4 regions of the Thioalkalivibrio sp. ALJ2 genome follow, and region 4 is predicted to be linked to each of the others. Evidence: predicted binding sites of a transcription regulator. Region 4 holds the regulator's gene; each other region holds the start of a gene.

What was found. Region 4 encodes sigma-54, which starts transcription at its own class of promoters, with help from an activator protein. Its sites were predicted from a motif close to TGGCANGNTNCNTGCTT; they were not measured.
Region 1: glnL (nitrogen regulation protein NR(II)) is a predicted target of sigma-54. The motif match lies at 5,441-5,457, and genes of this name have one in related genera.
Region 2: F468_RS0104285 (nitrate regulatory protein) is a predicted target of sigma-54. The motif match lies at 3,016-3,032, and genes of this name have one in related genera.
Region 3: F468_RS0107770 (DUF4168 domain-containing protein) is a predicted target of sigma-54. The motif match lies at 5,379-5,395, and genes of this name have one in related genera.

Annotation. Positions count from the first base shown of each region.
Region 1 is NZ_KB899554.1:245,199-252,968, reverse strand. Features, by position in the region: gene F468_RS0101135 (6-phosphofructokinase) at 1-205, opposite strand, end outside; gene F468_RS0101130 (dienelactone hydrolase family protein) at 443-1,315, opposite strand; gene F468_RS0101125 (tRNA (cytidine(34)-2'-O)-methyltransferase) at 1,434-1,898, opposite strand; gene F468_RS0101120 (dihydroorotate dehydrogenase) at 1,897-2,889, shown strand; gene ntrC (nitrogen regulation protein NR(I)) at 2,896-4,332, opposite strand; gene glnL (nitrogen regulation protein NR(II)) at 4,332-5,429, opposite strand; gene F468_RS0101105 (DUF4124 domain-containing protein) at 5,606-6,259, opposite strand; gene F468_RS0101100 (hypothetical protein) at 6,294-7,130, opposite strand; gene F468_RS0101095 (DUF2782 domain-containing protein) at 7,130-7,528, opposite strand; gene F468_RS0101090 (TIGR00730 family Rossman fold protein) at 7,531-7,770, opposite strand, start outside.
Region 2 is NZ_KB899554.1:903,116-910,885, forward strand. Features, by position in the region: gene F468_RS0104255 (replication-associated recombination protein A) at 1-141, shown strand, start outside; gene F468_RS0104260 (TVP38/TMEM64 family protein) at 148-840, shown strand; gene F468_RS0104265 (TIGR04283 family arsenosugar biosynthesis glycosyltransferase) at 855-1,559, shown strand; gene F468_RS0104270 (TIGR04282 family arsenosugar biosynthesis glycosyltransferase) at 1,552-2,238, shown strand; gene F468_RS0104275 (hypothetical protein) at 2,249-2,491, shown strand; gene F468_RS0104280 (DsrE family protein) at 2,583-2,939, shown strand; gene F468_RS0104285 (nitrate regulatory protein) at 3,066-4,391, shown strand; gene F468_RS0104290 (CmpA/NrtA family ABC transporter substrate-binding protein) at 4,860-6,155, shown strand; gene ntrB (nitrate ABC transporter permease) at 6,204-7,139, shown strand; gene F468_RS0104300 (ABC transporter ATP-binding protein) at 7,165-7,770, shown strand, end outside.
Region 3 is NZ_KB899556.1:107,609-115,378, reverse strand. Features, by position in the region: gene F468_RS0107790 (PAS domain-containing methyl-accepting chemotaxis protein) at 1-1,013, shown strand, start outside; gene F468_RS0107785 (hypothetical protein) at 1,236-2,378, shown strand; gene F468_RS0107780 (hypothetical protein) at 2,398-3,345, shown strand; gene F468_RS0107775 (bifunctional diguanylate cyclase/phosphodiesterase) at 3,603-4,841, shown strand; gene F468_RS0107770 (DUF4168 domain-containing protein) at 4,907-5,302, opposite strand; gene F468_RS0107765 (DUF4197 domain-containing protein) at 5,635-6,339, opposite strand; gene F468_RS0107760 (lecithin--cholesterol acyltransferase) at 6,738-7,770, shown strand, end outside.
Region 4 is NZ_KB899554.1:580,835-588,604, reverse strand. Features, by position in the region: gene F468_RS0102745 (PTS sugar transporter subunit IIA) at 1-459, opposite strand, end outside; gene hpf (ribosome hibernation-promoting factor, HPF/YfiA family) at 464-802, opposite strand; gene F468_RS0102735 (RNA polymerase factor sigma-54) at 805-2,298, opposite strand; gene lptB (LPS export ABC transporter ATP-binding protein) at 2,357-3,085, opposite strand; gene lptA (lipopolysaccharide transport periplasmic protein LptA) at 3,136-3,660, opposite strand; gene lptC (LPS export ABC transporter periplasmic protein LptC) at 3,653-4,216, opposite strand; gene kdsC (3-deoxy-manno-octulosonate-8-phosphatase KdsC) at 4,213-4,752, opposite strand; gene F468_RS0102710 (KpsF/GutQ family sugar-phosphate isomerase) at 4,752-5,729, opposite strand; gene F468_RS0102705 (calcium/sodium antiporter) at 5,726-6,703, opposite strand; gene F468_RS0102700 (AEC family transporter) at 6,807-7,754, opposite strand.

The DNA.
Region 1 (7,770 bases), 340 kb from region 4:
GCGTCCGCGCGACCATCTCCAGATTGTGGGTGGTCTCCTGGGTCAGGTCCAGGAACTCCTCGTCGATGATCCCGCGGACCCCGTGGAAGGCCCCGTATACCAGCTCGACGTCGGTAAATTTCCGGGCTTCCAGGACTGCGCCCACCATGGATTGATTGATTACCGCCGTCGGGCCTCCACCCTGGGCGATCAGAACCTTGGCCATCTTCGTCCTCCTTCTGCGACTTTAGTGCGTTCCAACCGTGAATCGGCCGCGCAACGACCGGGCATCTCAGTGACATAAGGCCCGAAGATAGCAAATTCCGCACTCTCCGCACGGAAACGTTTAATTGTATTATCAAAGACTTATTGACCTGAGAGGACCTGAAGGCACAACGGCACCACCAACCCGATGGGTCGGTGGTGCCGGCTCGCAGGCCAGGGGAGGAAGTCGAGGGAGAACTCAGTCGCGCAGATGCTGGTTCACAAAGCGGGTGACCCGGATCATCGCGTCACGAGAGGCGAGATCGTCGGCGAAGGTGCGGTTGCTGCCATTGCGAAAATCGAAGCCGCGGCCAACGCCTGGATATTCGATCCAGGTCACATCACCGCCGCGGCTTTCCAGACCGTCCGCGGCCATCTTCGCGGTCCGGTGGCGCTGATACTGCTCTTCGTCGCCGATCAGGATCATCATCGGGATCTCGAGCTGATTGACCTCGTTGGCGTAGCGATACACCTGGTGCGGCTCGCCGAGGTTCGGGTCCTGCAGGTGCGGGTAGTAGCCGGCCCAGCAGGCAACATCCTCGACCTGCCGCTCAAAGGTCACGGCCACCTTAAGCGTCTTGTAGCCCCCGCGCGTGATGGAGACCAGGCAGGCCCGGTCACCGACGATGTCGTCACGCTCGAGCAGGACATCCAATCCCTTGTTCAGGTCGCCCTCCAGCTCGTAGTCATGATCCAGCGGATGGCTTTCCATGAAACGGCCGGTGTACATGTCCGGCGCCATCACCACGAAGCCGCGCGCGGCCAGGCGCTTCACATGCAGGATCGCCAGATCGTCCAGCCCGCGCCGGCCATGGGCCCAGAGGATCGCGGGATAGGCCTCGCCATCGGCGGGGCGCGCCACCAGCGCCGGGATGCCCACGCCGTCGCGCTCATACTCGAATCGCTCGATCTCGACCTCGTGATTCTCGAGATCGGAATACAGCACGCCGTCTTCCCACCAGTCGTCATCCCACCACCAGTTGTCAGAACCGGCGGGTTCATCCGCGGCGAGCGGCGAGACGAGGAGGCTGGTGGCGGCCAGCAGGCAGAACGATCGAAAAGCAGAAACCATGAATCCCGAACCCCTTCTTGTTGGAGCCGCGCAGAAGACCCAACTGGGGGTCCCGCAGCCGTGAGCCACGCCTTCGAGCTTAGAGCAAGTCACGGCGTCCTGCCCAGCACATCGGACCCTAGACCCCGCCCGGAAAACCGAGTTGGCGCCAGGCCTCGTAGACGACCACGGCCACCGCGTTGGAGAGGTTCAGGCTGCGGCTATCGGGCTGCATGGGCAGACGCAATCGCTGTTCGGGAGGCAGTGCGTCGAGTACCGCTTGGGGCAGTCCGCGGGTCTCCGGCCCAAACAACAGGGCATCACCGGACTGGTACCCGGCCTGGTCGTAACGGGCCTGCCCGCGCGTGGTCAGGGCGAACTCGCGCTGCGGCCGGATCGATTCCCGCCACCGTTCGAGGCTGTCATACTCTTGCACCCGGGCCAGCTCGTGATAGTCGAGCCCGGCGCGGCGCGCCCGGGCGCTATCCAGCTCGAAGCCGAGCGGATGGATCAGGTGCAACGCCGCCCCGGTGTTGGCCGCCAGACGAATAATATTGCCCGTGTTCGGCGGGATTTCCGGTTCATAAAGGACGATGTGAAGCATGAGTGATTCGCGCACCGATCCGCGGCTGGCCGTTGATTTCTGCGGGCTGCATTTGAACACGCCGCTGGTGCTGCTGTCCGGCTGTGTCGGCTTTGGCGAGGAATACACCCGGGTCGCCGGGTTCTCCAACCGCGACGCGGGTGCGATCTGCCTGAAGGGCACGACCGGCCAGGCACGACTGGGCAACCCGCCGCACCGCGTCTACGAGACGCCCGACGGCATGCTGAATGCGATCGGCCTGCAGAATCCGGGCGTGGACCGGGTGGTGGACGAGATCCTGCCCGCACTGGATTTCGAGGAGACGCGCTTTTTCGCCAACGTCTCGGGCTCCACGATCGAGGAGTACATCGAGGTCACCCGGCGTTTCGACGACTCGCCGATCGATGCCATCGAGATCAATATCTCCTGCCCCAACGTGAAAGAAGGCGGCGTGGCGTTCGGCAACGACCCGGAGATGTCGGCGCGCGTGGTCGAGGCCTGCCGCTCCGTGACCTCCAAGCCGTTGATCACCAAGCTGTCGCCCAACCAGACCGACATCGCCGAGAATGCCCGCCGCTGCATCGATGCCGGGACCGACGGGTTTGCCGTGATCAACACCCTGATGGGGATGGCCGTCGACGTGGAAAACCGCCGCGCGGTGATCGGCAACAACCAGGGCGGACTCTCCGGCCCGGCGATCAAGCCGATCGCGCTGTTGAAAGTACAGCAGGTCTATCAGGTGGCCGCACCGCATAATGTCCCGATCATCGGCCAGGGCGGCGTGATGAATGCGCGCGACGCGCTGGAATTCCTGATCGCGGGCGCCAGCACCGTGGGCGTGGGTACCGGGCTGTTCTACGATCCGCTGTGCCTGCCGAAGATCCTGGACGGCATCTGCGACTACATGGATCGCCACGGCATCCAGCAGGTCAGCGAGCTGACCGGGAGCCTGCAGCTCAACAGCCCGATCTCCGCCTGCGCCGCCCCGGCCCCGGAAGACCCCACGACCTGACCTGCCCTACTCGTCGTCGATGCCCAGCTCCTGAATCTTGCGAGTCAGGGTGTTGCGGCCCCAGCCCAGCAGGGCAGCGGCCTGCTGGCGATGCCCACCGGTCACATTCAGCGCCTCGCGAATCACCGTACGCTCCAGTTGTGGCAGAACCCGGCCGAGCAGGTCGCGCTCGCCCTGTTGCCAGTGCTGCCGAGCGACCTGGGCCAGCTCGCTGGTCCAGTCACGCGGCGTGGCCATCTGCGCGTCCGACAGGCCTCCGTGGGCCTCCATGGGCGGCGCATCCTGATGCAGCTCGGCCGGAAGGTCGTCCAGGTGCACCTCGCGTCCCGAGGCCATGACCGTCAGCCAGCGACAGGTGTTCTCCAGCTGGCGAACATTACCCGGCCAGGGCAGACGCTGCAGCTCGCGCACCACCTCCGGCCGCATGGTCTTCGCCTCGACCCCCAGTTCGCACGCCACCTCGGCCATGAAGTGCTGCACCAGCAGCGGGATGTCCTCCGGGCGCTCGCGCAACGACGGCACATGGATACGGATCACGTTCAGGCGATGGAACAGATCCTCGCGGAACAGCCCGGCGCGCACGCGCTCCTCGAGGTCCTGGTGGGTGGCGGCGATGATGCGCACATCCACCCGGATCGGGGTATGCCCACCGACGCGATAGAAGGTTCCGTCCGCCAGCACCCGCAGCAAACGCGTCTGCAGGTCGAACGGCATGTCGCCGATCTCGTCGAGGAACAGTGTGCCGCCATCGGCCTGCTCAAAGCGGCCCTTGCGGCTCTGGCTGGCGCCGGTAAAGGCGCCACGCTCATGACCGAACAGCTCGCTCTCCAGCAGGTCTTTCGGGATCGCGGCGGTGTTCAACGCGATCAATGGCTGATCGGCCCGCGGGCTGTGCTGGTGCAGGGCCCTCGCGACCAGCTCCTTGCCAGTGCCGGACTCGCCGTTGATCAGTACGGTGATATTGCTGCGCGACAGACGCCCGATCGCGCGGAACATCTCCTGCATCGCCGGCGCCTCGCCGATGATGGGGGTGTCCTCGATCCTGGCGCCACCCTCGGCATTTTGCTGCGCAGTCGCCCGCGCCTCCAGCGCACGCTGAACAAGGGCCACGGCCTCGTCGACATCGAACGGCTTGGGCAGATACTCGAAAGCCCCGGTCTGGTAAGCGCCGACCGCGCTCTCGAGATCCGAAAACGCCGTCATGATGATGACCGGTGGCGGATCCGGGCGGGTCTGCATACGGGCGAGAAAATCGAGGCCGTTCAGCCCCGGCATGCGGATGTCGGCCACCACCGTATCCGGGGCCTCGTCAGTCTCCAGCGCAGCCCAGGCCGCGTCGGCCGTCTCGAACCCGCGCACATTGATACCGGCGCGCTGCAGGGCGCGATCCAGCACCCAGCGGATCGAGTCGTCGTCGTCAATGATCCAGACGATGGGGTCCATCAGTTGCCGGCCTCCTTGGCATTTTGGGGTTCGATCGGCAGCAGGATGTCGAACGAGGTGCTGCCCGGTCGCGAACGGCATTCAATGAGTCCGTTGTGCAACTGGATCAGGCTCTGGGCGATGGGCAGGCCCAGGCCGGTGCCCGCGGCGCGGCCGGTCACCATCGGGAAGAAGATGCGCTCGCGGATCTCCTCCGGGATGCCCGGGCCGTTGTCGCGCACGCTCAGGCGTGCCACCAGGCGGTGGCGGTGACCGGAAATGGTGTACTGGCGCAGTACGCGCGAGACCAGGGTGATCTCGCCGCCCTCGCTCAACGCCTGCACCGCGTTCTGCACCAGATTCAGGATGGCCTGCACCAGCATGTCGCGGTCGGCCTGCACATCCGGGATGCTCGGGTCGTAGTCGCCGCGGATCTTCAGACCCAGCGGCAGTTGCACACTGACCAGGCCGCGCACGTGCTCCAGCACCTCGTGGAGGTTTACGGCCTCGAGGCGGGGCAGGTTGTTCGGGCCCAGCATGCGATCCACCAGGCTGCGCAGCCGGTCCGCCTCGCGAATGATGATGCCGGTGTATTCCTTCAGCCCGTCGTCATCCAGCTCGCTGGCCAATAGCTGCGCCGCCCCGCGCAGGCCGCCCAGCGGGTTCTTGATCTCGTGGGCCAGCCCCCGGGTCACCGCACGCGTGATCGCCTGCTGCTTTTGCAGCTGTTCCTCGCGACTGATCCGTTCATGGCGATCAATGGCGTTAAGTTCAAACAAGAGTTGTGGCTCGCGGCCATCGTCACCGCGCAGAGGCGTGATGGTGATGTCCGCCAGGAAGGGCTCGGCGCGCAGTGGCTCCATCTGTCGGGCGCGCAGGGTAATCGGCTGATCGAGTGACAACACCGACCGCAGCCGATTGGACAGGCTGCGGTCGAGCCTGAGGCACTGCCCCAGTCCGTGGCCGACGATACGCTCGCGGCTAAGCCCCAGCAGGACCTCGGCCGCACTGTTCAGGCTGACCAGGCGCAGCTCGCCATCCGTCACCAGCACGGCAGTTGACAGGTCGTCCCACCAGGGCCATGGCGCTGGGGCGGGCTTGGCAACAGGATTGTTCATCAACGGGCCTCAAGCAGGAATCGCGCCAAACAGGGGCACAGCACAGGGTGGATCATCCGCGGGCAGGAGAGCGCCCAGGCAAGGCGGCCGTGGCGGCAATCACCAAGCGCCGCCCCATTATAGTGCAAATACGGCACCATATTGGGGCAGAATGCGCACGGAGTTGGTGCGGCCGACTAGTTCTGCGGAATCTGCTGGACCTGGGGCTGAGGTGCGCGCGGGGCCTGGGGGGCCCGAGGGGCCTGCGGGGCGCCGCCCTGGGGGAATTGCTGCGGGCGCTGTTGTTGCTGCTGTTCGCGCGGGATCGCGATGCGCAGCACGTTGAACTGGATGGTGTCGCTGCTGGCGAGCTCCTGCCCGGCGTCGTCTTCTACTCGCGCCTGCAGGCTGTATTCGCCGCGGTTGAGCCCCTCGAAGGTGATACTGGAGCCGGTGCTGTCGCCAGCCTCCTCGCCGTTCAGCAGCCAGACGACGCGATGGCCGGCCTCGGTATCCAGGGCGGGCTCCAGCGCCACCTCGGCGGTGACATTGCCGTCATTGGCACGCACGCCGGCCCCGTCCTCCGGCTGCGTAATCGCGACGCGTTCGTAGCCACTGGCATCGGCCTCCTCTTGCTGAGGCCGCACCGGACGTTCAAGGATCTCTCGGGCACCCTCGAGCGGCACCCCGCGCATGGGCTCACGTACATCGACCGACTCGCTGGCGCTGCCCTCGGGAGGACGGTCGCCAAAGTGCACATTGCCCTGGTCGTCAGTCCAGCGATAGACCTCGGCCTGGGTGAGCGCCGGCAGGCACATCGCGACTAGAAACAGCACCCAGACCTTGTTCATCGTCGATCTCCTTGGGCCGAAACCCCCGAGCCACCTACGCGGCACGTACCCACATGCCCTGCACACGGGCGGCGTGCCCCTGCAGCGCAACGAGCCGCTGGCGTTCGGCCTCGCCCGTCGCGCCGGATTCGCGACGACCGATCCAGTCGTCCAGTGCGGCCAGGCGCAGCAATGTCGGTGCGGCCCCGCGCTCGATCGCGGCCAACGGGCGTCTGGCATGGTAGCCCGCAAGCAACGCGCGGTAGGCATCGGCTCGAATCTCGCCGGCCTCGTCCACCGCAATCGCCAATGCGATGCGCGCGAGCTGCCAGAAAGCGGGCACCGGCGCCGGCGGCATCACCAGATCCGCGAGCCCGGCCCCTTCCGAATAGACCCGCACCGAGTGCCAGTAGCTCCCGGCCAGCGGCAGATCCTCGAAACGATAGAGGCTCTGGTGGTGGAGTTCGGCGTCCAGCGTCTCCCGCTCGTCGGCCAACAGCGTCTGGCCCAGGGCATCGGCGCGTTCGCGCAATAGCTGCTGCAGCACCCCGCGGCGATAGCCCGTGGCCTCCGGCATCGCACTCGCCGGGTGCAGGGCCTGCCAGCTCGCGGCCCGCTCCCCCAGGGCGTTGAGGCTTCCGGGGCCCTCGGCCGACAGGGGTTCGCGCAATGCCTGACCTTGATCCAGGAAAAGAATCCGCGTCCCGTCGGCATCAGCGGTGGCCAGCGGGCTGATGCCTGCACCCTTCAGGGCCGCCTCGATACCGGAGGCGGCATCCGCCGACAGACGCAGGCACTGCACGGGCTGCCCCGCCAGCAAGGCCTCGCCCTCGCGAAACTCGATGCTCACCCCGCAGGCCTCGGCACAGGCCTGGCAGTCGTGTTCGTTCATTACCATTGGAAAATCACCCAGGACGGCGGTACGAAATCGGGTTCCAGCTCACGCTGACGGCGATCGAGCAGGCCGTCGCCGGTGCTGTCGATCAGGTAGTAGGAGGGACCGGCCGCGGGGATCACCTCCACCATCACCAGTTGCCCGCCCATGCGGTACTCGCGCCGGGTCTCCCCGTCGCGTTCGATGATCACAATGTCAGCCTCTTCCAGGCCCCGCTGCTCGCGCGCGCGTTCGTCGAGCACGGGCGGCGCGGGGTCGGCCTCGGCCTCGTCCGGCATCTCGGGCGGCGGCGGGGCATCGTCCCACTCGCGCTCCTGCTGGGCAATGGCCAGAGCCGGCGCGAGAAGCAGACCGACCAGGAGGGCGGCGGGATAATGGGTGCACTTAGCGGCCATGCTCACAGCTCCATCATGCGTTTCTTTTCTTCCGCGGAAGGCTCGAAGCTGCGCGCCTCGTAATGCTCGAAGATCACGTCCACCACGTCTTCCGGGGCATCCACCAACGAGTATAGCTTCAGGTCCTCGGCATCGATTGTGCCTTCGGACACAAGAGTGTCGTCGAACCAGTGCAGCAGCCCCTTCCAGAATTCGGAGCCGACCAGCACGATCGGGATGCGCCGGGTCTTGCCGGTCTGCAC
Region 2 (7,770 bases), 320 kb from region 4:
GAACCGGACGGTTTCGCGCGCGGGCAGGTCTATCTGCCCGAAGGGCTGGAAGATCAGCGCTTCTATCGGGCGAAACGCGAGGGCACGGAGCGCGCGCTGGCCGAACGGCTGGAGCGACTGCGCGGCGACGGCAAAGAATAGAGACATATGCAGATACATCATCCCGAACGCTGGTGGCTGTTGGCCGCGGTCCTGCTGGCAGGGTCGCTGGTCTGGGTAGCACTGACCACCGAGTGGCCTGATCTGCTGCCGCTGCAGGACGTCGAGGCGTGGCTCGCCAGCTGGGGGATGGGCGCCTACATGATGTTTGTGCTGGCCTTTGTCGTCCTTGCGCTGTTTCCGTTGCCCAGCACCTTCTGGATCCTGCTGGGAGGGGCGCTGTTCGGGCCGTTCACCGGCGGGGCCCTGAGCCTGCTGGCGGCGACCATCGCTGCGATTATCGCGTTCATGCTGGCGCGCACCCTGCTGCAACCCTGGCTGGAACCGCGTCTGGGTCCGCGCAGCGCACGGCTGCGCGAGGATGTGGAGGCCGAGGGCTGGCGCGTGGTCGCACTGACACGGCTGGTGCCGGTCTTCCCGTTCGCCCCGACCAACTACGCCCTGGGCCTGGTGCGTATGCCGCTGACCGTGTTCACGATCACGACCCTGGTCGCATTGATCCCCAGCCTGTTCGCCTATGCCTGGCTGGGCCACGCTACGCGCGAGATGGTGGCGGGTGATACGGACAACCGGGTCCAGCTGGGGCTGGCGATTCTCGCCGTGCTGGCCCTGCTGCTGTTGCTGCCTCGGCTGTTGCGCCGGATCTGGCAGGGGCAGAAAGCCGTCCAGTCGCCAGCCTGAGTCCCGTAGCAACCATGTCGCGGGAGTCACCCTTCCTGTCCGTGATCATCCCGGTACTGAACGAAGCCGAATCTCTCCCGCCCTTGCTGGATACCCTGGGCGAGATCCTCGACTGCGAGGTGATCGTGGTCGACGGCGGGAGCACGGACGGGACTGTCCAGCAGGCAGGGCAATGCGGTGTGAGTGTGCTGTCCAGCGCCCCGGGGCGCGCACGGCAGATGAATGCCGGCGCCGAGCGCGCCCGAGGCGAGGCGCTCTGGTTTCTGCATGCCGACACCACGTTTCCGGACGGAGCCGGGGTGGCGGTGCATGCCCTGCGCGACGCGGTGGCCCGGGACGATCGCGCCTGGGGACGTTTCGACGTCCGCCTGTCGGGCGGTCGCGGAATATTCGCGCTGATCGCCGCGATGATGAACCTGCGCTCGCGTCTGAGCGGGATCGCGACCGGGGATCAGGGCATATTCATTACACGCTCGGCGTTCGATGCCGTAGGCGGCTGGCCGGACCAGCCGCTGATGGAGGACATCGAGCTCTCGCGGCGGCTGAAGCGATCGGTGGGGCGCCCAAGGTGCCTGCGCACGTGGCTGGTCACGTCGTCCCGGCGCTGGGAGCGGCAGGGCGCTTGGCGCACGATCTGGCTGATGTGGCGGTTGCGCCTGGCCTACTGGCTGGGTGCAAACCCGGACGGGCTGGCGCGACTTTATCGTGGTGATGCCTGAACGTCGGCCGACGGATGCGCCGCGCGTGCTGGTCTTTGCCCGCGCGCCCGAGCCGGGCCGGACCAAGACGCGGCTGATTCCCGCGCTGGGTGCCAAGGGCGCCGCACGGCTGCACGAACGGCTGCTGGAGCACGCGCTGGACGTGGCCCGTCAGGTGGCACCGGACCATGTGGAGCTGTGGTGCACCCCGGATACCGATCATCCGTTCCTCGAGCGTTGTGCGGAACGCTTTGGCTGTTCCCTGCACAGCCAGGTGGGTGATGACCTCGGGGCCCGCATGCGCCATGCACTGGAGGTGGGGCCGTTTCCGGCACTGGTGATGGGGTCCGATGCCCCGACGCTGGGTGTCGGGGACCTGGTCGCTGCACGTAAGGCGCTGGCTGAAGGGGCGGATGTGGCACTGATCCCGGCGCTGGATGGTGGCTATGTGCTGCTGGCCGCCGCGCGGCCCGTCCCCGGGCTGTTCGAGGCCGTCGAGTGGGGCAGCGATCGGGTGCTGGAACAGACCCGTGAGCGGGCCCAGGCGCAGGGTCTTGTCTGGGCGGAGCTGGAAGCGCGGGCGGACATCGACCGACCGGAGGACCTGGTGCACTGTCCGCCGGTGCTCCTGCGTGGCATTGGGGCACCTCGAGAGTCCCCGATCCCAGAGCAGTCGCAAGTCGGCCCAGGCTTCGGGTAGGATGCGCGCCATGAAAGCCTTTGTTGCCTGGGTCGACCGTTCCCCACTGTGGTTGTTTGCACTGTTCGTGGCCACCCTGGGGCTGTCGCCCTATGTCCCCGAACCGCACATCGTCGAGAAGATCCGCTGGCTCTTCCAGGGCGAGCTGACCCGTCCGATCGATATCCTCGACCTGATCATGCACGCCATTCCCTGGCTGCTGATGGCCTTCAAGCTCTATCGCATGAGCATTACGTCGAAAGGCGCTTCCTGACTCGGCGTCTCCTTGAGGCTTGTGGGAACTCGACGGTCCCGACTTGGGTCGCTACGGTGCCTGCCACTTTGACGTGACCAAGGAGAGTCCCATGCGTTTTATTGTTGCTGTTACCGCCGGTACTGACGACCCGACCCGCGCCACTCTCGGCATGATTGCCGCGAACGTGGCCAAGCAGCAGGGCCATGACGTGACCGTCTGGCTGCAGGGCGAGGCCGTGAACATCGCCAACCGGAATGTCTACGACAAGATCGTCGGCCACAACATGCCGGCGATGAAGGACATCGTGGATTCGCTGGTCGAGGAAGGCGTCCCGTTCTGGGCCTGCGAGGCCTGCGCCAAGGGCCGCGACGTCGGCGAGCACAACTTCCTGCCGAACGCCGAGATGGCCGGCATGGGTCAGTACGTCCAGGCCGTTGCCGATTTCGACCGCTCCATGAGCTTCTGATCGAGCGGGCCGGTCCGCGGGTGGGGTGTGATCCCCCGCCCGTTTTGCCCGTGTCTCCTGTGTCAGCCCCTCGAACTGGCACATCGCATGCTTGTTTGTTCCGGGAGTGATCCACGGACGACGAGCATGACCCAGACCCCATCCCCGAGTTTTTCCTTCGAAGAGGCCATTGGCGACTTCCTGGTCGCCTCGCGCAAGTGCGAGGTGGTGAGCCTGGAGCGCCTGCTGGAGGCGGTACAGCTGGTCGGGCGCATCCGCGCGCTGGTGCATCAGCTCCAGCGCGAACGCGGTGCCTCCAGCCTCTGGATCGGCTCCGGTGGCCAGCGCTATGCGGACGAACTAGCGCAGTACCGAGCTGAATCCGACACCACCGCACAGGCGTTTCGTGAACACCTTGATGGCTGGCTGGAGCCCGGGGCCTGTGCCCACGCGCGCAGCCGTCTGCTGGGGCGCATGGCGCTGGCGCTGCATGGCCTGTCGGGTCTGCCCAGCCTGCGGGCGGAGGTCAGCGAACGCACGCTCTCGCCGATGGAGGCGATGCGCGGCTTCAGCGAGCTGATCCGGTCGCTGCTGGCAGTGGTGTTCGAGGCCGCTGACTCCGCCACGGACCCGGAGGTCTCGCGGGCCCTGGTGGCCCTGCTGAACTTCATGCAGGGCAAGGAGCTGGCGGGCCAGGAACGCGCGATCGGGGCCGCCGGCTTTGGTCAGGGCGTGTTCGATGGCGAACTGCGCCAGTCCCTGTTGCACCGGATCGATGCCCAGGAACGCTCGTTTCGGATCTTCTCCGAGTTTGCCCCGAAGCCCGCCTGCGCGGCCTGGCAGGAACTGCAGGGCGCGGGCTTCGCGGCGGAGGTCGAGCGGCTGCGCCGTCAGGCCTGTACCCACGGCGATCTCCGGGGCGATCCCCTGCCGGACCCGGCCCGCGCCGAGACCTGGTTTGCCTGCACCACCGCGCGCATCGACGCGATGAAGGAGATCGAGGACCTGCTGGAGATGCACCTGAACGAGTGCTGTTCGGCACGCATCACGGCGGATCGCGCGGACCTGGGCGCTGTGCGTGATCGGGTGGAGCAACTCGCCGAGTCGGAGCTGCGCGACAGCGTGCCGTATGCGGTGTTTTTCGGCGCGCCGGAGGGCCTGGAGAGCACGCAGGAGGAGGGCGAGACCGTACTCAACGTCCCGATCGTCGGGCACTCGGTGATGGACCTGGTGCAGCGCCAGGCGACCCGGCTGCAGTCGGTGGAGGACGAACTGCATGCGGCACGCCAGGCCCTGGCCGAACGCAAGACCATCGAGCGCGCCAAGGTGCTGCTGATCCAGCACCGCGGCCTCAGCGAGGATCAGGCCTACAAGCTCCTGCGCCAGACGGCGATGAACCAGAACCGGCGCCTGGCCGAGGTCGCCGAGGCGACCGTCGCGATGTCCGACCTCCTGGGCAAGGGCGACCTGTAGCTAATACGCGGGGAAAGGGATTCCGCCCCTGTGGGAGCGGGCCTGCCCGCGAAGCCCCTGCTAGTGTCCGACAATGGCAGGGGCTTCGCCGCCAAGGCGGCTCCTACGGGGTGTGCACCAGAGCGGTTCATCTGCACCGCCGGCGTGCCCCAGGGTGGTGCCGCTTGTGATCGTCATTCCCCTGCCAGGATTCGATTGTTTACCGGGAACCGTCCGATTTTTCCGCGTCAGGGTGGGCTTTGGTCCACGAGAGTCGATTAGCAACAGCTAATTGGCACACCTCCTGCAGGAGACTGAGCAAGACGAGCCAACGGCGGTTCGTCGCCTGACAACAGGGAGACCCGATGACCGGGCCTCCCGTGGGACTGGACAAAGGCGTCCATCACCCGGCTGCAAACGCGGCCGGGCTGATGCGACGCCTTTTTTCGTTTTTGGGACGTGTTTGCTGACAAGGGGAGTGAACCCGCAATGACCGATCACACGAAAAAGGCCTCCGGCCTGTCGCGCCGGCGTTTCCTGGGCGGCATGGCCGCCGGGATCGGCGCGACCGCGCTGGGCGTTTCCGGGGCCGCGCCCTGGGGGTATGCGAAGGCCGGCAACGGCAAGCCGGAGACCACCGAGGCGAAGCTGGGCTTTATCGCCCTGACCGACGCCGCTCCGCTGTTCATCGCGCTGGAGAAGGGGTTCTTCGCCGCCCACGGCATGCCGGACGTACAGGTGCTGAAGCAGTCCTCCTGGGGCACGGTGCGCGACAACCTGGAACTGGGCTCGCGCCGCGGCGGCATCGACGGCTCGCACATTCTGACGCCGATGCCCTACCTGATCCATCGTCGCGGTACGCCGATGAGCATCCTCGCGCGGCTGAACCTGGCCGGACAGTGTATCTCGGTGGGCGATGAATACGCCGATCTGAAGGTCGGCCTGGAGACCGGGGAGTTCAAGGAGGCGCTGGCGGAGAAGCGCGCCGGCGGCGACGAGGTACGCGCGGCGATGACCTTCCCCGGCGGCACCCATGACCTGTGGATTCGCTACTGGATGGCGGCCGGCGGGATCGACCCGAACCGCGACATCTCCACCATCGTCGTGCCGCCGGCGCAGATGGTCGCCAACATGCGCGTCGGGTCCATGGACACCTTCTGTGTCTGCGAGCCCTGGAACATGCAGCTGATCAACCAGGGCATCGGCTATACCGCGAACACCACCGGCGAGCTCTGGCACAACCATCCCGAGAAGGCGCTGGGCATGCGCGCGGACTGGGTGGAGGCGAACCCGAACGCGGCCCGCGCCCTGACCATGGCGGTGATGGAGGCGCAGATGTACTGCGAGGACCCGGCGAATATCGAGGAGGTCGCCGAGATCTGCTCGCGCCGGCGCTACATCCATGCCCCGTACGGCGACATCATCGACCGCATGCAGGGGCACTTCGACTACGGCACCGGCCGCGTGGTCGAGGATCACCCCGACCGCATGCGCTACTGGAACGACCAGGCCTCCTATCCCTTCAAGAGCCACGACCTGTGGTTCCTCACCGAGGACATCCGCTGGGGCTACCTGCCGCCGGATCTCGACATGCAGGCCCTGGTGGACGAGGTCAACCGCGAGGACATCTGGCGCGAGGCGGCCGACACGCTCGGCATCGATTCGGCCGACATCCCCGAGTCCACCTCGCGCGGCAAGGAAGAGTTCTTCGACGGCAAGGTCTTCGACCCGGAAGACCCACAGGCCTATCTCGACAGCCTGGAGATCAAGGCGCTCGCGTCCTGACGCGACGGCCCGACGCCCCCTGCACAGACGATTCAAGAGGATTCGACGATGAGTGCCATTCTCGATCGCAACATGACCTTCGGCGCCGGGCGCGAACGCCCGGCGGCCGCGGAGACCTCCACGGCCGCGGTGGCCCGGCCGGCGGCGCCGTCGGCCCGGTCCGGCGGTGCCCCGCCGCCCGACCCCGGGGCCTGGGCCCGGCGTATGCGCAACGCGGCTACCGTGGTCCTGCCCCCGGTGATCGTGACCGCGATTTTTTTGCTCCTTTGGGAAATGATGACGTCCTCCCAGGGAGCCGTACTGCCCGGCCCGAGTCAGGTGATCACCGACACCTGGGAACTGATCGTCAACCCGTTCTATGACTACGGCGGCAACGACGTGGGCATGGCCTGGCAGCTGCTCGCCAGCCTGGAACGCGTGGCCTACGGCTACGCCCTGGCGGTGGTCGCCGGGATCGGTCTCGGCGTGCTGGTCGGCCAGTCCACCTGGGCGATGCGCGGGCTGGACCCGCTGTTCCAGGTGCTGCGCACCGTGCCGCCGCTGGCCTGGCTGCCGATCTCCCTGGCCGCGTTCCAGGCGAGCAACCCGTCGGCCATCTTCGTGATCTTCATCACCGCGATCTGGCCGATCATCATCAACACCTCGGTCGGCATCCGGAATATCTCGCAGGACTACGTGAACGTGGCCCGCGTGCTGCGCCTGAACGGCTTCGAGTACTTCACCAAGATCATGCTCCCGGCCGCCGCGCCGTATGTCTTCTCCGGTCTGCGCATCGGCATCGGCCTCGCCTGGCTGGCGATCGTCGCCGCCGAGATGCTGATCGGCGGGGTCGGCATCGGCTTCTTTATCTGGGATGCCTGGAACGCCTCCATGCTCAGCGACATCGTGCTGGCCCTGGTCTACGTCGGCCTGGTCGGGTTCTTCCTCGACCGTCTGGTCGCGACCGTCGGCAAATGGGTCACCCGCGGCACGCAGGCCGGCTGATCCGGCCCCTCACAGGAGAATCATCATGACCAGCTATCTCTCCATCGAACACGTCCACAAGACCTTTGGCGAAGGACCGACGGCCAGCGAGGTGCTGCGCGACGTCGACCTGCACGTGGACCGCGGCGAGTTCCTCTCCATTATCGGCCACTCCGGCTGCGGCAAGTCGACGGTGCTCAACATCGTCGCCGGGCTGCTGGAGACCAGCACCGGCGCGGTGATCCTGGACGGCAAGGAGGTCAGCAAGCCGGGTCCGGATCGCAGCGTCGTGTTCCAGAACCACTCCCTGCTGCCCTGGCTGACCGTGCGCGACAACGTGGCACTGGCGGTGGACAAGACCTTCAAGGGCAAGAAATCCGCCGCCGAGCGCCGCGAGTGGATCCTGCAGACGCTGGATATGGTCGGCATGAGCCACGCGCTGGACAAGCGCCCGGACGAGATCTCCGGCGGCATGAAGCAGCGCGTGGGCATCGCCCGGGCGCTGGCGATGGAGCCGAAGGTCCTGCTGATGGACGAGCCCTTCGGCGCGCTGGATGCGTTGACCCGGGCGCACCTGCAGGACGAGGTGATGCGCATCCAGTCGGAGCTGGGCAACACCGTGCTGATGGTCACCCACGACGTGGACGAGGCG
Region 3 (7,770 bases), on a different contig from region 4:
CCAGGGTCACGCGGGCTGGCGAGACCATCTGGCTGGAAGCCACCTACTTTCCGGTACGCGATGCCCAGGGCGACGTGTACAAGGTCGTCAAGATCGCATCGAATGTGACCGGCAAGATGGAGACGCTCCACGACCAGGCAGCCGTATTCGAGGCGCTGGATCGTTCCCAGGCGGTCATCGAGTTCACGCCGGACGGCACCATCCTCAAGGCCAACGACAACTTCCTGCAGGCCGTCGGTTACCCGCTCGAACACATTCAGGGCCAGCACCACCGGATGTTCTGCGACGACGCCTTCTACCGCGAGAACCCGAATTTCTGGCAAGACCTCGCCCGCGGGCGCTTCATGAGCGGCAAATTCCGCCGTTTCAAGTCCTCCGGCGAGGAGATCTGGCTGGAGGCCACCTACAACCCGATTCTCGATGACCACGGTCATACCGTGAAGGTCATCAAGTTCGCCACGGACATCACCGCCAGCGTGCACATGGCCGAGCGCACCCGGGAGGCCTCCGCCATCGCCTGCGAAATGGCCCAGAAAACCGCGGATGGCGCGCAACGCGGAGAGGCCTCGCTGGAGGCCAATGCGACCAACTCCGAACAGATCCGCCAGCATGTGGCCGAAACCAAATCGGCGATCGATCGACTCAATGCCGAGGCGCGCAGTATCGAGTCGATCATCGAGACCATCCGCAGCGTGGCGGAAACCACCAAGATGCTGTCCCTCAATGCCGCTATCGAAGCCGCGCGTGCCGGAGAGCAAGGGCGCGGCTTTGCCGTGGTGGCACAGGAGGTCCGCAAGCTCGCGTCCGATACCCGCGACGCCACCAGTCAGATCGCCGAGGTCATTCATGGCAACCTGCAAAGCACCCAGGCGATCGCAGAGCGCATCGACACCGTGAACCAGGTGGCCGAGCAAGGGCGCCAACAGGTCCTGTCGGTACAGCAGATCATGGCCGAGATTCGCGAAGGCGCCAGCCACGTCGTCGAATCCGTCTCCTCGATCCCGCGCACATGACCCGGCCTGCGAGAGGCCTCGCACACCCGGAAGGCAAATCCATCCGGGCAACGGGCCGCTCCTGACCATCGAAGCCCCGCCATCCCCCCTTCATTCCCTCATTGACCGCGAGGGTTCTCTCGCCTAGTCTTTCCTTTGGGTGGCGATCCCGAGCGATCGGCGGCAAACATTCCGGAACGGATCCGAATGGCTGCGACCACCCGACAGGGAGGGAAACGCCCCATGCCAGCGCGCATGTTCGGCTTGTTCGCGAGACTCGGGCCCCTGGCCGGCCTCAGCCTGTTCGGGCTGACTGCGCTGCTGCCCGCACAAGCCCTGTCTGCGGTCACCCCCGCCCCCCTGCCGCACAACACCGGCTTCTACCTCTCGCCTTATACCGCCTCCGGAGAGCTGGCCGGGTGGGTCGACGAGGCACTGGGCGAGTCCTCGCGCGACATCTCCGGGCTGGCCGCACGCCTGCTGCAAACGGCGGCGATGGCCTATGGTGCGCAGCAGTCGAATCGTCTGGGCGGCATGCTCGACCAGGCCAGCCGGTCGTCCGGCATACCCGCGATGGACTTCGGCCATGCCCTTGCCGCGGCCACCGAACCCGGCCGCACCTCGGCCGGGGGACTTGAGCAGGCCACCGCCATCCTGGGCGAGCTGGGGAGCCGTGGACTGGTGGGCGAACACGCCGGCCATCAGGTCCGGCGGCTTGCGCAGGTGCTGGAGGACCCGGAGGCCGCCGTGCGCGGCGAGCTGGAACGCCTGCAGATCGGCTCGCGGGACATCGCCGGGGTACTCCGCGAACTGGAGCGCCTCCCGCAAGGCCAACGCCGAAGCGTACTCGGAGCCCTGGACCACGACACCGCCCCGGCGCTGGAACTCCTGCTGGACGCCGGCCACCAGCGGCTTGACCAGCAGATGCACGAACTGGCCCAGCCCCGCAGCGCATCGTCCGGCTCTGCCGCCAGCGTCTTTGGCTTGCTGGCCCGTGACCACGATGCCGGGCTGTTCGGCGCCGGGGAGCTGCTGCAACGTCAGCTGGGCGATCACGCCCTGCGCCAGGGCGCCGAGCTGGGCATGGGGTTCTTCGCCCTGTTCGACGGGCTCTCGCAAACCCACCGTCAACTCGAACTGACCCCTGAGCGCATGGTGCGCTACCGCCAGTCCGCCGACCGTTCGTTCAACGACCTCGACAGCCTGCTGGTACACACCATGGTGCACTACCGCACCCGGCGCGACTTCGCCCGCGCCAGCGAGGCCGTGATGCTCCTCTACCCCGAGGCACGCCCGCGCATGGACGCCGCCCATCGCGTGGCGGGCGACATCATCACCGCCGAATGGCACCGCATGCAGCAACGCATGGACCTGCAATGGCAATAAACCCACGGAGAACCCACTGATGCGAATCCACCTGACGCCTGCCCGCATGCTCGCCATGGGCGCGATCCTGAGCCTGGGCCTGACGACCTCGCTCGCCCACGCCACGCCGGGCGCCGACCGCCAATTCGACCGCAATATCCAGGCGGTCGACACGGGCCTGCTGGAACCCGGCACCCGGGCGCTGCTGGACGCCTATCGCAGCGAACGTGGATCGCGCGAGGCGCGGCAGATCAGCCGTCAGGCCCTGCCGGGTCGCAGTGCCACGCAGTGCGCCTGGGACGATCGCTACCGCATCATGGCCAACCTCGAAGCGCCGTCCGAGGTTATCTTTACCCGCGCCCTGGTCACCAACAAGGGACGCGGCTCGGTAGACTTGGGCTTTGACCGCTTCGAACTGCACGCCGACGGCGCCTGCCCGGATACGGTCGACAACGGGCCCGTCAGTTTCTGGATGACCTGGTACCAGAACCACCAGGCCATGGAGCCGGCGGCCGTCTCCAGCATCGAGGAGGCGCGGCGGCTGTACGCCGCCTCCGCCATGGACAGCAGCATGAAGATGGTTATGCGCTTCGACGGCGAGATGCGGGACGGCCAGCCCCACGGTCGCTTCCGACTGATCCAGACCAATCACGCACCCGAGATGCAGGGCATGCGCGGCGGCAGTGTCAGCAGCCATGCGCTGGGTTATGTCGAATTCGAGGCCGGCGAGCGGATCCGGCGGCTGATCGTGACCGAGATGGCCCACGGCGCCACCCTGGTCTACCTGGAACAGCCCCATGGCGAGGCGAACATGCTCAACTACTGGGTCCTGCACGGGGCCGGCATGCACATGGGCGACCATTACCCGACCAACGCCGCTGGCGAAATCGATGGCCTCTTCGTACGTATGCGCAGCAACGAGAGCCCACCCGAGATCAGCGCCTGCGTGCGCGGCAACCTGCCCGCCGAGCGTTCCGCCTGCGACTAGGCCACGCTGACGGCCGCGGGGCAGGACCTCCCGCCCTGCGCCGTTTCCCTCAAGCCCCGAAAAAAGCACCCGGCTCAATCACTGATGGGCCCGGACGTCTCGTTCCGGCGCATATGAACTACACTCCCGGAACAACCACTTATAGCTGCGTGTAAAGGCCCGGGCGCGAACCGGTAAAGGACCGTGACCGCGCCGCCATACCCGCCCTGCCGCAACAGGGTGCAAAGCCGGCCAGGAAGGCCAAAGGATGCCACGCAATGTCCAGGTTCGAGTCGGCTCAACCCCTGGCAGGCAATACCCGGTATTCCGACTACCTGGCTCGAACGACGCTCCGCGCCTGGGTCGGGATGTCCTTTGTCTCCGCGACACTGATCATCGTCGCAGGCCTGCTGCTCTCCTGGTTGATCCCGTACCTGGCGGGTGGCGCCGACAGCATCGTGCCGCACTTCTACTACGTGCCCATCCTGTTTGCCGCCGCGCGCTTTGGGCCCGGCGCCGCCCTCGTCGTGGCACTGGTGGCCGGCGTACTGGCCGGGCCCCTGACCTATGTGGACGTCGCCGCCGCCACCGCACAGGAGACCGAACGCTGGCTGACGCGCACCGCCTTCTTCGTCGGGATCGGGCAATTGATGGCCTGGCTGGTCATTCCCGCGCTGCATCCGGTCACCGAGGAACTGCGGCGCATGCGTCAGGAATTCGATATCCGCCGGGGCCTGAAACACAACGAGTTCTTTCTGCGCTACCAGCCGATCTACTCGATCCGCCAGCATCGATTCGTCGGGGTCGAGGCGCTGATCCGCTGGCAGCACCCGGCGCACGGCGAGCTGACGCCGGCGGACTTTCTCGACGTGGCGGAGGACTCCTCGCTAATACACGACATCGGCGCGCAGGTGATCGCCGAGGCCTGCCGACAGACCGAGGAGTGGAAGACCCTTGCGCAGGTCCATGGCCGCGAACCCTGGTACACCGCGATCAATCTCTCCGCCCGCGACTTCATTCGCCCCGAACTCGCGTACGACGTCGCATCCGCGCTCAAGCGCCACCACCTGCCACCCGAACTCCTGACCATCGAACTCACCGAGACCGTGCTCGCGCTCGAGGACGCCGAACCCGCCCTCGAGGCGCTGAAGCACCTGGGGGTACAGCTCGCCATCGACGACTTCGGCACCGGGTATTCGTCCCTCGCCTATCTCAATCGGTTTCCGATCGATACGCTGAAGCTCGACCGCCAGCTTGTATCCAGCCTCGGCCACGACCCCTCGGCCGAAGACCTCGCACGAGGCATCGCACTGCTGGCCGGATCGCTCGGGCTGAAGACCGTTGCCGAGGGCATCGAGACCCGGGACCAGATCGGCCTGAGCGAGGAACTCGGGTTCGACCGCATCCAGGGGTTTTACTTCGCCCGGCCCCTGACCGCGGACGAAATCCCGTCCCTTCTGCTGATCGAGGAGGTTGACCCGGACCACCCGCCGACGCCGAGCGGCGCCCGGGCGTAGAAAACCCCGGTGGGCGGTTCGCCCACCGGGGTCCTGGGAGATAGCAGGCGTAGTGCTTGTGGAGGCTACGAGTCCCCCGCCACCTCGGCGAATTGCTCACCAAGATCGCTGTCGTTGTCGATCAGGTAAGCAATCTCCTGGTATTCCTTGACGGTCAGCCCTTCATCCTCGATTGCGGCGACCATCTCGTCGTTGGCCTCGTCGCGCAGCTCCTGGGCCCCCTCGCCTTCTGCTTCCGCGATGTCATCTGCGTATTCCGCGCGGATGTCCTGGGCCGCATCCGCGGCCGCCAGAAAGCTTTCCAGATCGCTTTCACTGACGTCCTCGGCGGACATTTCGGGATCATCGGTCCATTCCTGCTCGAACACATGCGGATCATCCGCTGCCACCGTGCCCGCACCACCCAATGCGAGCCCGAGAGCCAGGGCGATCGAATAAGTTGTACCGGTCTTGTGTCCCATTCTGCGCCTCCTGCTTCTTCAGATTGGTTGGATTGCGTTAGCCCGTCGCAATGAACGCGCCGTCTGACCCGTAGCGATGCAGCCTCCGTGCCAACATGGCCTGAATGCCGCATGCCGCGCCGCCAGGCGGTTTCCGCACCTGAATGCAGTGATCGGACGGGTCCCAATCACATCCAGAGGTGGGTCATTCAGACACATGCATCGCCCCGACCCGTGTCGCTTCGACTCACTCCCTGGGGCCGCCTCGTTCAACGCCGGCAAGGCCCTTCACCCACAAAAAAGCCCCGAGGCGCAATGCCACGGGGCCCGGCCGTTTGTGCTCGGCGCCTGGGTTAGCTTGACCCGAAGTACTCCCGCAGGAGCTGCGTCGTGCGCGCGGCCGGATCCTCGCGAATGCGACGTTCCTCGTCCGCCAGAATGGTAAACAGACCATCCAGTGCGTGGTCGGTCACATAGCGATCCAGGTCCACATCCAGATCGGCCAGGCCGGGGATACGGCTGGCTGCATCGCGCAGCGGCTGGTACACCCGGTACACCCCGGCACCCTCCATATGCTCGCGCACCACGGGCGCATAGCGCTCGCGCAGATCCGACTCGGACGCACCGCGCAGGTACTGGGTCGCGGCATCGTCATCACCGCGCAGTACCGCGTGCACGTCGGACGGCTGCATGCCCCGAATCGCACTCACAAACACCGGGGCCGCCTCCCGTGCGGCCGCCTCGGCGGCCCGGTTCATGCGCCGCTCGAGATCATCCACCTGGCTGCCCATGCCAGCGCTGCGCAGCACATCCCCGGCCTGCCGCAACTCCTGCGGCAGACCGATCCGTATGGCCTGGTTGCCCCAGTAGCCGTCTTCCTGCCCCGTCCGTTCCACGGTTCGTTCGGTGCCGACTCGAAGGGCCTCGCGGACCGCCTCTTCCGCCCGGTCACCACCACTCCCCTCGCCGTTCAAACCGAAGTCGCGGACATCCAGTCCGGCACAGGCCGAGAGAAAGAACGGCAGAAACAGCAACAACATGAGCGGCGAATTACGCATGCGGACACTCCGACAGAATCATACGGGGCATGATACACATCACGCCTCGCATACCCCGTGCCCCGCTTGTCACATCCAGCACCGCGCCAGGCTTGCGATCCACCCGCGCATGCTCAATTGTTAAGGAAACACTGACTAATGGACACACTCGCGTTGGTACCCCAGGTTTGCCGAGGCAAGGCGCGTCGTGCAGCGGGTAGTGGTTCTACCCGCAAGCGGCGCAACGCAGGATCGGGGAACCTGGGGTGCCAACCCCACGGGGCTCGGCCGCTTTTGCGCGGGAACGGCGTTGCGGCTCCCTTGTGCAGAATGACTGCACGGCAGTCACCGCGCCTTGTTCGCACGCAAAAGCGACTCGAGCGCGAGCGTGTACATTAATCAGTGTTTCCTTGAGTGATATGACCCACAGACCGCGCCGCCAAAGACCCGCCCGCAAGCGCCTGTACGCTGCCGCCGTCCTGTTCGGCTTGCCGCTACTCGCGTTCATCGCCTGGGTCACATGGACGGAGCAGCACCCGGAGCAGGAGCGCGAGTTGCGTGTGGAGGTCCAGGACCGCCTGCACGAGTGGTTTCCGGAAGTCATGGAGCTACCCGACGAGCTTCGCGGCTTTGTCCCGCGATCCACGGTATTCGACGACAGCACCCGGCCCGAAGTCGTGATGCTGCACGGGCTCGACGAGCCCGGCGATATCTGGGACACGCTGGCGTCCGCCCTCGACACAGCCGGCATCAATGGCTGGGAGTTTCGCTACCCGAACGATCAGGCGATTGATCACAGCGCCGACCTCCTGGCCGAGTACTGGGAGACGCTGGAGGCCGAACAGCCCGTGATTCTGGTGGGCCACAGCATGGGCGGCCTGGTGATCCGCGACTTTGTCACCCGCTGGCGACACCCCGTCGACGAGGCTCCGCGGGCCGAAGGACCACCCATTGCAGGCGTAATCCTGGTCGCCACCCCGAACCAGGGCTCCGACTGGGCACGCCTGCGCGTCTGGCTCGAGGTGCGCGAATGGCTGGCCGACATACGTGAGCAACGCTTTTCGCTTTTCGCCGGTCTTCGCGACGGCACGGGCGCGGCCAAGATCGATCTGCGGCCCGACAGCGAGTTTCTGGCGGACCTGAATCAGCGCCCCTGGCCAGAGGACATTCCCGTGCGAATCATCGGCGGCGTGGTACCCGAGCCGACCCCGGCGATGGAGGCCAGCCTGCGATCCCTGAGCGAGCAGTTCGGCATCGAGGACTTGCCCGCGCGCATCGAAGAGTGGTGGGAGGACACCAGCGAAGGACTGGGAGACGGGGTCGTGCCGATCGATTCCCTGTCACTGGAGGGACACCCCGAACCCGAGATCCTGGAGGCCTCGCACCGCGGTCTCCTGGTTCCCGGCCCCCTGACGGAATACCCCCCCGCGGTCGAACCGATCCTGCATATCC
Region 4 (7,770 bases):
GAAGGCCCGGGTCAGTTCGCGTTCCAGGGCGTCCGCGTCGCCGGCACGGCGCAGCGAGGCGATATTGTCGGGCTGCGAGAGACCGCGAGCCAGCTGCGCCAGCAGGTCCAGGTGCGCGCTGGTCGCCGCCTCGGGCACCAGCAGTGCGATCAGGATGTCCACGGGTTCGTGGTCCATGGCGTCGAAGTCGACCCCCTGGTCCAGCCGCAGGACCGCGACCCGGGGGACATCGAGCTCGGCCAGACGCCCATGCGGGATGGCCACGCCATGCCCCAGACCGGTGGAGCCAAGCTTCTCGCGGGCAGACAGGGCCTCGAAGATGGCCCCGCTGGCCGGGCCGGCGGACTCCTCGCCGCCGACGGCCAGCAACTCGGCCAGGGTCTCGAGCGCCCGTTTCTGGCTGGAACACTCGGGCTCCAGCCGGATACGGGCGCGGGTGATCAGCTCGGCAATGGTCATTGCGTTAAAGGGCCTGTTCGCGGTTGCGCTGGGCACCCTCGGCGCGGTGATGGTCCTTGACCTTTTCCTTGTGCTTGATCAGCTGACGATCCACCTTGTCGATCAGGCCATCAATCGCCGCATACATATCCTCGTGACTGGCTTCGGCGTGGATGTGATTGCCGCTGACCTGGAGATTGGCCTCCGCCTTGTTGTTCAGGTTCTGGTTTTTCTCGTGGGTCAGCACCACATGCACGTCGATCACTTTGTCGAAGTGGCGTTCCAGCTTCGCGAACTTTTCGTTCACGTAGTCGCGCAGGGCGTCGGTGATATCGACGTGATGGCCGGTCAGGTTGATCTGCATGGTCAGGCTCCTTTTTGCTTGGTTCCACTGGGCATACTCGCCATCTGCCGGCGTTCGCTGGAAGACGGTATGTGCATAGCCTCGCGGTACTTGGCCACGGTGCGTCGGGCCACATTAATGCCCCGATCCGACAGGATCTGGGCCAGTTTTGCATCACTCAGTGGCTTGTTCGGGGTCTCGCCACCAATCAATTCCCGAATCATGGCACGGATCGCGGTCGCCGAGCATTCGCCGCCATCGGCTGTGCCAACATGACTGGAAAAGAAGTACTTGAACTCGAATACCCCACGCGGGGTGTGCATGTATTTCTGTGTAGTCACCCTCGAGATGGTCGATTCGTGCATCTCCAGGGTCTCGGCGATATCGCGCAGGATCAGCGGTTGCATGGCAACCTCACCATGCTCGAGAAACCCCTGCTGGCGCACGACGATGGCCTGGGCGACCCGCAGCAGGGTGTCGTTCCGGCTGTGCAGGCTCTTCAGGAACCAGCGCGCCTCCTGCAACTGATCGCGCATAAACGCGCTATCACGCGCATCGGAGACCTGCCGCACCATGCCCGCATAGAGATCGTTGATGCGAATGCGCGGCGCAATCTCCGGGTTCAAGTCCACGCGCCAGCCATCGCGGTCATGGCGGACATAGACATCCGGCACCACATATTCCGAAGTGGACTCGCTGATCTGGGCACCGGGCCGCGGATTCAGGGTGCGGATCAGGTCCAGCGCCCGCGCCAGCTCGTCCGGGTCGCGCACGCCGGACTGGCGCTGCAGGGCTCGGTAGTCCCGCTTGGCCAGGCTCTCCATGCCGTTTTCCAGGATGGCTCGAGCCGCGTCACGCGCCGGGGCATCCGGCGCCAAATGGCGCAGCTGGATCTCCAGGCACTCGCGCAGGTCCCGCGCACCGACGCCCAGCGGGTCGCACTGCTGAATCCAGTGCAGCACCGCCTCGACCTCGTCGACCCCCACGGGCTCGTCTTCGCCCTGGCTGATCATCTCCGCCAGCGCCTCGAGTTCACTGTCCAGATAGCCGTCCGGGCTGATCGCGTCGATCAGCGCCGCCCCGATCCGTTGGTCTCGTGGGGTCAGGTGGCTCAGATGCAGCTGCCAGAGCAGGTGGTCCTGCAGGCCCTCGTCCTCGCCGTCGGAGGTATTCTCCAGCGGGTCGCGGTCGTCCAGGCCGCGTGGGCTCGGGGCGGGCTCGTAGATGTCGTCCCAGCGACTGTCGGTGCTCAACTCCTCGGGGATCACGTCATCGCCAGCCGTGTCGGCCTGCATGCGATCCCCGTCGACCCGTTCGCCCCCTTCCTCCGGGCGCTCGGGCGGGGCCTCCTCGCCCTCGTCCTCCACCTGCTCGAGCATGGGGTTGCTTTCCAGCGCCTGCTGGATCTCCGCCTGCAACTCCAGCGTGGAAAGCTGCAGCAGACGGATCGCCTGTTGCAGCTGCGGGGTCATCGTCAGCGTCTGCCCCAGCTGCAGATTAAGCCCGGGCTTCAGCATCGCGGTTTGAGGTCCATGGTGACCATCAAGATCATCTTAAGGAAACACTGATCAATGTTCACAGTCGAAAGTTTTCTCCGAGATACACGCGGCGCACCTGGGGGTCGTCCAGCAGCTCCTGCGGGGTCCCGGCGCTCAGGATGCGGCCCTCACTAAGAATATAGGCCCTGTCGCAGATTCCGAGGGTCTCGCGCACGTTGTGGTCGGAAATCAGCACACCGATCCCGCGCCGGGCCAGATGCCCAATCACGGCCTGGATATCACCCACGGAAATCGGATCCACGCCGGCAAACGGTTCGTCCAGGCAGATAAAGCGCGGGTCACCGGCCAGTGCCCGCGCGATCTCGGCGCGGCGACGCTCGCCCCCGGACAGGGCAATCCCAGGGCTGTGGCGCACGGTCTCCAGCTGGAACTCCTCGATCAGGGCATCGCCGATGCGGCGTCGCTCGTGGCGGTCGAGCTCCGAGCGCAGCTCCAGCACCGCCTGCAGGTTGTCCCAAACACTCAGCCGACGGAAGATCGAGGCCTCCTGCGGCAGGTAGCCCAGCCCGGCTCGGGCCCGCGAATGAATCGGGGCCCGGGTGATGTCCCGGTCACCCAGCGTGATGCGGCCACGATTGGGCCGGATCAGGCCGACCAGGCTGTAGAAACAGGTGGTCTTGCCTGCGCCGTTCGGTCCCAGCAGGCCCACGACCTCCCCTGGTGCCAGATCGACGTCGACACGATCCAGCACCGTACGCTTGCCATAGCGCTTGGTCAGCTCGCGGCCGGTCAGATAGCCGGCCATCGGCGCAGATTCGCCACCGGCCGCGGCGGGCGCGCTGGTGTCGAGCTCGTTCATTCGTCGTCTTCGCGGGGCTGGATCCTGATACGTACACGCTCGTCATCGGCCTCGCCACGCTCGGCCTCGATCACATCCGTCTCCAGGTCGTAGACGATGCGCTTGCCGCGCGCTTCCTCGGCTGCCGTGACCACATGCGCCTGGTCGGTCAGGATCACCCGGTCCTCGTTCAGCAGGTAGTCGATGCGCAGCGCGGTGGCGATGCGCATCTCGCCCGTCTCCGGGTCCGGGGACTCCAGCCGCGCAGGCTCGCCGTGGGCCTCCATCTCGTAAGGGCGTCGGTCGCGGCTGCGCACATAGACCTTGTCGGCCTCCAGTGTCATGTCCCCGCGAATCACCACCACATCACCGGTATAAGTGCTTACGCCCCGCCGGTCGTCCATCTCCGCACGATCGGCGGTAATCTCCACCGGCAGGGGCTGCTGCTGGGCAATGACCGGCGCGGCCAGCAGCAACAAGGCACTGCCCAGCAGCACGGGCCATCCGGCCCGGGCGAGCGACGACCCACCACGTTCAGTCATTTGCGGCTTCCTCCTCGCCCGACTCGCTGTAGAGCGTGTACACGTCATGGAACAGCTCTATGGTATCCCCTCGCGAGTCGACGCGCAGACCCGTGCCCCGCTGGAAAAGGCCAGGCTGCTCCAGCGTCGACGGGGCATCGGAGGTGGCGATCATGGTGTCGGTCGCCACCTTCACATCGGCGGATTCAATCACCGTGCGCACGCGCTCGTCACGCTCGGGCTGCACCCCCCGCGTGGGGCCGATCAGGTCCAGGATCTCGTCCATCGGTCGGTGCAGCGCCTCGGGCGCAGTCCAGTGCCATTCGATGCCGCCAGCGTCAAAGATATCCAGGTCGGGGTCGTCGATCAGCTGCGGGCCGTCGCGGCCAAACTCGCGCAGACGCGTCCCGCGCAGGCGGTGACTCAACTCGCCGTCCTCGCCAGTCGCGTGCAGCGTGAAGCCCTCGATCTCCAGCGTCACCTCGCCCTCCGGCTCGTGCTCGCTGGCAACAGCGCCGGCCACCAGCGCCGCCATTGGCAACAGGATCAGCGCCACCGGTCCGGCCACCCACTTCATCCGTCGACGTACTCCGCGAACAGGGCCTCCAGCCGCCCCTGGGCCGCCAGCAGACCCTCGCAGACCTCGCGCACCGCGCCGCGCCCGCCGGGGGCCTGCGTGACCCAGTCGGCATGCTGCAACACCAGCGGGTGGGAATCCGCCACCGCGATGCCGAGCCCCACACGGCGCATCGCCGGCAGATCGACGATGTCGTCGCCCACGAAGGCGGCCTCGTCGGGCGCATGGCCGGTCTGCTCGAGCAACTCGTGCAGTGCGGCCCCCTTGTCGCGCCGCCCCTGCAGCAGGTGCTGCACACCGAGGTCCCGCATGCGGTGCTCGACCACCCCGGAAGTGCGTCCGGTCAGGATCGCGACCTCCAGCCCCCCGTACAGCGCCAGACGGATGCCGTGCCCGTCGCGCGAATGAAAGGCCTTGTACTGCTCGCCGGCATCTCCCATGAACAGGCTGCCATCGGTCAGCACGCCGTCGACATCCAGGATCAGCAGACGCACCGCCGCCTGGCGGCTGTGCAGGGCCTCGTCGTGACGGTCCATCAGGCCACCCCCGCGCGCAGCAGGTCGTGCATGTTCAACACCCCGACCAGCCTCTGGTCGTCATCCACCACCGGCAGGGCATTGATGCGCTTGCTCTCCATGGTCTCCAGCGCCTCTACGGCCAGCCACTGCGGACGGGCGGCATGCCCGCCCCGCGTCATCACCTGGCCGATGGTCAGCGCCTCCAGGCTTTCGCCACGATCCAGCGTGCGCCGGAGGTCGCCATCGGTAAACACACCGAGGATATGCGCCTCGGGATCGGCGACGATCACCAGCCCCAGCCCCTTGCGCGTAATCTCGAACAGGGCGTCCTTCAGCGGGGCCTCGGGACCCACGCGCGGGATCGCGTCACCGGTATGCATGATGTCCGCGACATGGACCAGCAACCGCCGCCCCAGTCGGCCGCCGGGATGCGAGCGGGCAAAATCGTCCGCGGTAAAGCCGCGCGCATCCAGTACCGCGACCGCCAGGGCATCGCTCATCGCCAGCGCGGCCGTGGTGCTGGAGGTCGGGGCCAGGCCCAGCGGGCAGGCCTCGCGCTCGACCGAGACATCCAGGTGCACGGTGGCATCCTGCCCCAGCCGCGACCCGGGGTTGCCGGTCAGCGCGATCAGCGGTACGTCCAGCCGCCGGATCAGCGGCAGGATGGTCAGCAGCTCGTCGGTCTCGCCGGAGTTGGACAGGGCGATCACCACGTCGTCACGGGTGATCATGCCAAGGTCGCCGTGACTGGCCTCGCCGGGGTGGACGAAAAACGCCGGGGTCCCGGTGGAGGCCAGGGTGGCCGCCAGCTTGGAGCCGATATGGCCGGACTTGCCCATGCCGGTCACCACGACCCGGCCGCGGCACTCGAGGATGTGGCGACAGGCCTCCAGGAACGCATCGTCCACGCGGTCGGCCAGCCGGCGCACGGCCTCGGCCTCGTCGTTGAGGACGGCCAGGGCCAGCTTGCGGGTGGTATCAGGATTGAAATTCATGCGGTTGCCGTCATTCCGAGATGGACAAGGTAGCCCGCGAACACCGCGAGCAGAAGCCCCCCCTGCCAGCGCCGCAGCTGGCTGCCACGCGCCAGGGCAAAGATGAACAGCGCGGCGGTCATGCCGAGCATGATCGGGTAGTCGCGTACCAGCACCTCGGGCTCGATCGCCAGCGGTGCAATCAGCGCGGGGACTGCCAGCACGGCCAGCAGGTTGAACAGATTGGAACCGATCACGTTGCCGATCGCCAATCCCGCCTCGCGGCGAAAGGCCGCCACCAGGGAGGTCGCCAGTTCCGGCAGGCTGGTCCCGATCGCCACGATGGTCAGGCCGATCACCAGGTCACTGATGCCCAGTTGCTCCGCAATCCCCACCGCGCCCCAGACCACCAGCTGGCTGCTGGCAATCAGCAGCGCCAAACCAAGCCCCAGCCAGCCCAGGGCGCGACCGGTAGAGGTGGTCGCCGGGATGGCCTCGACCATGCCACGCACCTCTTCAGGCGCCTCGGCCGGATCCAGCGCCTGCGCACGCCGCGCGATATGGATCACCCAGGCGGTCACCAGCAGCAACCCCGAAATCAGAAGCCCGCCCTCCAGGCGGCCCAGCTCGCCGTCCAGCAGCAGAAACAGGACCGCCAGACTCACCCCCATCAGGATCGGTAGCTCGCGGCGCACCAGGCCGTGCCCGATAACGAGCGGCGCCACCAGCGCCGCCATCGCCAGCACCAACCCGATATTCGCGATGTTCGAGCCGATCGCATTACCCACCGCGAGGCCCGGGTTGCCCTGCAGCGTCGCCAGTACGGACACGACGATCTCCGGTGCCGAGGTGCCGAAGGCGACAATGGTCAACCCGACCAGCAGGGCACTCACGCCCACGCTGCGCGCGAACGCCGAGGCACCGAACACGAAGCGGTCGGCACTCCAGGTCAGCAGGACCAGACCGGCGATGACCGCAATAACGGGAAGGACCATCAGCGAGTGCCGGGACCGGAGGTGGGTGGAGCGGGGTGTCTCTTCACCCGCCAATTGTAGCCGATCGCTGTAACCGATCGCCGAGCCCGACCCGCGCGCACTGTCACCCCCCAGGGATCAGATACCCGGCGATGGCGAACCACAGCGGGAGTGTCACCAGCGACAGCGCCGTCGTCAGCGTGACCGCGGCCGCATACAGGCCGGTATCGAGCCGGAAGCGATCACAGAACACGAGCCCCAGGACCATCGCCGGCATCGCCGCCTCGAGCACCGAACCAATCCCGGGCACACCCTCCAGCCCGACCCACCAGACCAGGCCGAGCGCGAACAGCGGTGCGATCAGCAACTGGATGACGGACACCATCACCAGGGGGCGCAGATCGCGGCCGCGGAAACGGTCGAACACCAGCGCCAGCCCCAGCGAGAACAGCATCAGGGGGGCGACCGAGTCAGCCAGGAAGCCGAGCCAGGTATCCAGCCAGGTCACCAGCGGCAGACCGGCCAGGTTCAGCGCCACGCCCAGGACCGCCGCCCAGATCGAGGGGACAGCGACCAGCCCGCGAATGGCCCCGCCGCCGCCATACAGCCGGACCGCCTCCGGGTCCCCGTAACGCCTGGCCAGCAGGATCCCCAGCGTCAGCACCAGGGGCAGGCAGGCGAACAGGTCGTACTGGATCGCCACCGCCCGGCCGGCATCGCCGAACAGACTGTCGAGTACGGGGAGCCCCAGGTAGGTGGCATTCGGCCAGGCCGCGGCCAGCAGCATCGCCCCGACCGCCGCGCGTTCTGCCAGGCAAAGTCGGCAAGCGAGCAGGGTCACGGCCACCATCGCCAGCACGGTCGTGCCGGCCACCAGGGCGATGCGCAGCGAGTCGAGTCCCAGGGGGGCGGTCCACAGCACCTGCAGCACCAGCGCGGGCAGCAGCAGGTAGTAGACCAGGGTGGTGAGCACCCGGCGGGCGGTGTCGGCGTCCAGCCCGCCGGGGCGCAACAGGCGCCAGACGACGCCCGCAACGATGAGCGCCCCCATCTGGGTCATGACCGTCAGCATGGGGGCGCTCGTTTAG